2 linked regions of the Candidatus Kuenenia stuttgartiensis genome follow. Each later gene encodes a partner of the first gene's protein in a complex. Links are inferred from orthologs where the notes say so. Each region holds a gene or a part of one and is shown on either strand. Other genes may lie near its edges.

Evidence for each region.
Region 2: the proteins of trxA (region 1) and trxB are in contact, whole or in part, in a crystal structure (PDB 1F6M), measured with the Escherichia coli proteins. The link is inferred for Candidatus Kuenenia stuttgartiensis from one-to-one orthologs.

What each region holds. Positions count from the first base shown.
Region 1 is NZ_LT934425.1:2,097,623-2,100,842, forward strand. Bases 215-3,102 are described here. They hold trxA (thioredoxin), read right to left. Parts: upstream 1,878-3,102; coding sequence 1,551-1,877; downstream 215-1,550. Other genes in these bases: KSMBR1_RS09600 (TMEM165/GDT1 family protein), read left to right, coding at 215-332; KSMBR1_RS09605 (hypothetical protein), read left to right, coding at 333-782; trpC (indole-3-glycerol phosphate synthase TrpC), read left to right, coding at 766-1,545; KSMBR1_RS09620 (ferredoxin-thioredoxin reductase catalytic domain-containing protein), read right to left, coding at 1,916-2,206; KSMBR1_RS09625 (TIGR04076 family protein), read right to left, coding at 2,292-2,585. Outside these bases: more of KSMBR1_RS09600, read left to right, coding at 60-214; more of KSMBR1_RS09630, read right to left, coding at 3,103-3,220. UniProt on the Escherichia coli protein: Participates in various redox reactions through the reversible oxidation of its active center dithiol to a disulfide and catalyzes dithiol-disulfide exchange reactions.
Region 2 is NZ_LT934425.1:3,136,478-3,139,807, reverse strand. What follows is about bases 63-3,060. They hold trxB (thioredoxin-disulfide reductase), read right to left. Parts: upstream 2,035-3,060; coding sequence 1,090-2,034; downstream 63-1,089. Other genes in these bases: rd (rubredoxin), read right to left, coding at 2,656-2,817; KSMBR1_RS14640 (hypothetical protein), read right to left, coding at 2,031-2,447; KSMBR1_RS14650 (ferritin-like domain-containing protein), read right to left, coding at 584-1,027.

The sequences.
Region 1 (3,220 bases):
TTTTTGTTTCGTGCTTGTTTGGTTCTGGCTGTGCAAGTTTAGGAGGGAGGGATAATTATATGCACTGGAAGATTATTATTACCACATTTATTACTATTTTTTTGGCGGAGCTTGGAGATAAAACACAAATTGCTTCTATACTTATGTCAAGCAAAACGGACAAGCCGTTGCTGGTATTTATCGGTACAATGCTTGCATTTGCATTAGTGACAATACTTGGTGTTACCGTAGGAACGGTAATGGCCAGGATGTTGCCTCTGAATTACATCAAAACGGGGGCGGCCATTACCTTTATTATGGTAGGGATTCTTATTTTATTTGGGAAAATATGAATGGGAGAAAAATACGGCTTTTCTCAGGCGCAGCAAGTAGGTAAGACGGCGAATCTTGTTATTTTCCTTGGAATCTTAGGCGTAGTTTTGAGTGTTGCGGCCTTAACCATGAGTGATAGCCTTGCCAGGAGAGGGTACGGAACTTTCTATGCTTTCACCGGACTGCTTATGGTCGGGCTTGGTTATGGGGTCCGATACCGTTATAAATATTGCTTAAATGCGGCGCTGATATTATTTGTAGCACTTTCCTGTCACTTTCTTTACAGGTTTGTTGTTTATCACACTGCATATATTTTATTACGATTATTGTTAAGTATGTGGGTTTCTTACCGCCTTTTTCAGGCACTTTCGCCAATGAAAATACTTATTGAAACGAATACATTTCCTGACAAAACCAATCGATTTATTGGATTTTTATCGAGACAAAAAAAGCATGACCATTCTGGATGAGATTTATCAATATAAATTATCGGAAGTAGCGGAGAACAAGAAGCTTGTTTCTGTGGAACAATTAAAAAAAAACATTCTGCAAAGAGCCCCTGCCCAATCTTTTGGTCGTGCATTAAAAACAAGCGGAAAAATAAACATTATTGCTGAGGTGAAAAAGGCCTCGCCCTCCCTGGGGATCATCAGGGAAGATTTTCAGCCGGTAGCAATTGCCAAAATCTATGAATCAAACGGAGCGGCCGCGATATCGGTATTGACTGACGTTAAATATTTCCAGGGGTCTCTGAAATATTTAACGGACATTAAAAATACCGTGCGTTTGCCCATTCTGAGAAAGGATTTTATTATTGATTCGTATCAAATATATGAAGCACGTTCCGCAGGAGCTGACGCAATACTTCTGATTGCGGCGCTCCTTTCGGAAGATGAAATACAATCCTTTTTAAATACGGCGGAAAAACTGGGAATGGATTGTCTTGTTGAAGTCCATTCTGCGGATGAATTAGAGAAGGTTTTACGGACAAAAGCAACTATTATAGGCATTAATAATCGCGACCTTAAAACCTTTCGCACCGACCTGGAAATTACCTTTCAACTAAAAGCCATGATTCCCGAAGACAAAATTGTCGTGAGTGAGAGTGGTATTAAATCACGGCCAGACATACTAAAATTGCAGGAACACGGCATCCATGCAGTTCTTATCGGAGAAACGCTGATGAAAAGCGACAATATCCAGTCAAAATTATGCGAATTATCAGGTACGTAGCAAGATTATAACTGAGCGTCCAGCGCTGTTTTTAAATCATTTTTAGACTTTACACCCACTATTCTATTTACCGCCTTTCCATTCTTGAAGAGTATAATTGTGGGGATTGACGTAATGCCAAATTTTGCAGGGGTACTGTTGTTTTCCTCTGTATTAAGTTTTCCAATCTTCGCCTTTCCGCTATATTCTTTTGCCAGTTCCTCAATAACTGGAGCGAGTTGTCTGCAAGGGCCGCACCAGGATGCCCAAAAATCAACCAGCACCGGAATCTTTGCATTTGTTACTTCCGCATCAAAATTTGCGTCTGTTATTTCAACCAAACCTTCTGCCATAATCCATTTTCCTTTCAATTGATATATATTAAGTTATTTTAATTACCACGCACAAAAAGATTACAGTGGCATTCACCGTCACGTTCAATTTCTTCTTTGTGGTAAACGCAAGGGCATATGGCCTTTTTGTCTTTTTCAATATCACCGCTAACGATGCGGCAAGGACAATAGGCATGCCCGTATTTTGATTTACGCATAACGAGCCCTTTGACGACTCTATCGACAATTTTTTTATCCGGATTTAACTTGTAAGGGCTATTGGTGACATAGGTATTGAGCATTTTGCGAATGTCCGCTTCTTCGTCTACCATTGAATCTTTGTTATCCATAGTTTAACCGTTTAAAAAAAGAAAAAACTGAATATACCGCTTTCAAAAACACTGTGAATCCTCACGCGAAAGAAAAATATATGTTTTAGTGAGCAGGTTCTGTATCATTTTTTTCACGCGGGGTTCGTTTCAGTTCCCATACGGCTCCCGTTGGGTCAGGGCAGTGGGCCAATAATGTATCTTCGCTTGTCTGCCATGGCAACCTTGCTCCATATCGCAGTGATTGGGCATCCCTTGAAAGAACAGCATATGCGCAATCACAAAGCCCTTTTGGGGTAAATCCCGTTAAGGGAAATGAATCACCTTTCTTATAATAATTACAACTTCCTTTTTCTGCTACCGTTGCTACCACTTTGAAACTGGAACTTTTACACTTCACAATAGGGACTCCAATAAATGTTAATGTGCCTCTTTTATTTTATAATAGTTCATTATATTTTATGAAATAAACGTATTGCAAGAACAAAAAACAAACTTGACACAGAGCAACACTTTGGTTTTTTTAAAAACCTCAGCAAGATCAAACATTAGGCGAATCCGGGTTAATAGACTATTTGCTGAGTGTTTTTTTTATCGCATAAACTTTTTAAAAGGAGGTGTGTTTTATTGAAAAATTTTCTTTCGGCAGGATATTGCTCAAGATATTTGTCCAGATGGAGAAAGGCAAGTTCATACTCCTTTTTTGCAACGTAGTTATCGATAAGCAGGATCATCGGACGATTATCATCTGGAATACACATCATTGCCTGTTCGCAAAATCTGATTGATGCGTCAAAATCCCCGTTAATATTGTGATTCCGGGCATTGTACAAGAAAATCTCTCCCACAAGTCCGATATCCTTCATGATCTTCTTTTTGGGATGATACCTGTCCTTCTTTTTAACAATCCCATCGCTGTGCGTGTGTTCAAATAAATATTCATGAGTATTATCAGAAACCATATTATAAATATGGCCGGGAACAAAAATATTTTTTACGTCAATGTCAAAATGCCGGCATAGAATGGTAAATCGT
Region 2 (3,330 bases), 1.0 Mb from region 1 along the record:
AATTTTGAGCCAAGTCAAGGAGAAGATTGCGGTGACTGGAAACGAATCATGAACCCATTTCGAGGAACTCAACATCGGTTTCGAAACCGATGTTGAGTTTGTAGTTACTGAAGAAAAGCGCCAGGGATTATTCCCAATTTTTTGTAATCGTTCAAGGGGTCAGGACGAAACAACCCTGACAGGGTTAACACTACTGTAACGTTTCCTTAAAACATGGCGGAAGTCCCAATCACATAAAAGGCACACGTGAATATCTTTTTCAAAAAACTAAACTAATACAATAAATCTATTTTTCAGAAAGCCATTTTGTTGCCAAACTTTCTAAAATCATATTTGTTTGGCTATAAAACACCCTATGAAGTTCATTTTGTAGTTTATTATGAGAAAGAATAAACTAGGGGGCTACGTGAGAAGAAAAATTGCGGAGAGCGCAGAAGGGTAACACCAGTCTTCGCCCTACGGCATCCCTTAGTTACCCTTCTGCATACTGTTATCGATGGATTAATGCATCTAAATATTAAGAATAAATGGCCTCGATAAATCCATCTACTTTAGGTGTCGCATGGAACTTAGCAGGCTACATTTAATTTTCTGAAAACACCATATCATCATAGGCTACTTCTAATTTATGTTTATGCTTTAGTTCTTCCTGTGCCAGAATTCTGCACATTTTTTTCATCTCCATGCTATCGGTTGATTGAGACATACTAACATAAAAATTATATGACTTTTGTTCCTTCTTCATGGCAATAATCAATACATCCTGAAAATCTTTGATTTCAGAGACGTCCTTGTCTACCAGGAATTCTGAGATATGCAAATCCTGTGTTTCGCCAGGTTTGAAACTCATCACTTTGGACGTATCAAAATTTAGCAACATCTCCTTGTGCTTTACCTCTTCTGCCGCAAGTTCTTTTAACCAGACCTTCGCTGCTGGGTCTGTAACATGCTTTAAGGCATCCAAATAAAACTTCTGCGATTTGTCTTCATGCATTACAGCTTTTTCAATGAGTTCTTTTACATTCATTATTGCAATCCCTCCCTACCGTTAAAAGTTATAACATGGATTTTTTATTTAAACGTATCAAGTTAGTTTTTTATTTTGCCTAACGCCTTCAATTCGGCAAGTTTATGTTCGGCAGCAATAGCCGCTGTAACGCCGTCACCCACCGAAGTTGCAATTTGCCGGTATGACCATTTTCTCACATCGCCGACAGCATAGACACCCTCTATTTCCGTTTCCATGTGCATGTTTGTTTCAATGTGGCAACCCGTATCAACGCACAACAAATTTCCCAAAAATGAGGTATTCGGCACACTTCCAATAAAAATGAAAATACCCTGACAGGGCAAACTATTTTTCTCCCCTGTAACCACATTTCTTGTAATAATGCCTTCTACACTTTCTTTGCCATGAATTTCTTCTACGGTGGTATTAAAACTGACGTGTATCTTCGGATTGGCGAAAGCATCTTCCTGATAAATCTTTGCGGCTTTGAATGCTTCCCCCCGGTGAATTATTTGAACTGTTTTAACATATTTTGTCAGGAAAATACCTTCCGTCAAAGCGGAATCACCGCCACCAACGACAACTACATCTTTGTCTCGGAAAAATGCCCCGTCACAAGTAGCGCAATAACTGACACCTCTTCCGTAAAACTCATTTTCACCCGGTATATCTAATTTTCTTGGATCGGCTCCGCAGGCAAGAATAACCGCATAACTTGCATACACACCAGTATCTGTGGTTACTACCTTCAGTCCATCTTCTACTGTTAGTTTCAGAACCTCTTCATAGCGGACAATCAATCCAAAGCGCTTCGCCTGTTCTTCCATCCGCTGTGTTAAGTCTACGCCGCTGATTACGTCTGGGAACCCAGGATAATTCTCTATCATATCTGTGCCGGCTAACTGACCGCCGGTAATTTTTCTTTCAAAAACCACCGTCTTTAATAATGCCCGGCAAGTGTAAACCGCCGCTGCAAGTGCTGCAGGCCCGCCACCCACTATTATTACATCGTAATCCCTGTTCACATCCCCTTTAATCCTTTCATGGCATTTAAAACCTGCCAGCCATAAAAATTCAGCGCAAATTGTTTTTTCTCAATATGACATTCCAGGCATTGCTTTGAACCTTTTGTCGCCCAATCACGTGTTAGAAAAGCAGTTTTTGCCTGCAACCCTCGTGACGTCAGTTTCTCTTTCCCCATATGACAAAAATTGCATTCAACCGCCATCGTTTCGGAAAGCTCAAACATATTCCTTGCCTGGTTTTCTTTTTCGGTATAGCGCTTACCGTCTATATGACAATAATCGCAATCTACTCCAAGGGCAACAGAGGCAGCCATCATTTTTTTTGAAATTTCACCATTTTCCGTAAAAACAGTTAACTCTTCATTATGACAATGATCGCATTCTACTCCAAAAAGTTTGGATATCTTTTCCACTTGAGAAAACCTCTCTTCCATGGTTCCTTTAAAATAGGGGTTTGAATATGTTACAGAGGGTCGGCTTGTTTCATCTCTCTTTTCTGTACCAGTTGCAGCGTATTTACAGAACGAAAGTGTCATCAGCATACTAATAACAGCAGCGTAAACCCGAATGTTTTTTTTGAGAAGAAATTTTAGCATAAGAATAAGATGAAAAAAATTACCATTAGTCGAGTTTGTCAAATAAATCCTTGTTCGCACCACATGAAGGGCAGACCCAATCATCTTGTATCGATTCAAAAGAAGTCCCAGGTGCAACCCCGTTATCCGGGTCACCTTTTTCCGGATCATATACGTAGCCGCAAACACTACATTCCCATTTTTCCATTATAAATCCTCCTTTTTTGTAACTATTCAGCGTAATTTATTAAACTACCGGAGATCAGAGCGCAACTCGTTACCAAACCACAGTTTGGGAACACAATTGCACTGGAAACTTTGTTTCCAGTGCGTGTCAGACTTGACGAATTACAAACTGTCTTAACCCTGTGATTTTATTCCCTATCTATCAGCAAACAGGCGAGAAACCGGAGTTTCTCGAACAAATGCATTCCCAAACTGGAGTTTGGGAACGAGCCGTGTATCGTTTACGCTGAATAGTTACCCTTTTTTTATATACCGAATTTAAATCTTTATCACGACAAAAAACATATAATCTTACAATTATTTTAAAGGCCAAGCAATAAATTAGGTGGCAATCAAGCCCTATTTCTTTCCGCTGAAACAGGAAGACAAATTTTTAATTCGTATGCAAGCATATATATTTTACACTACCACAATGATAGTTATCAACCAATAAGATATATTTTTTGAAGCGATAGGTGAGCATGCTTTTTTCTCT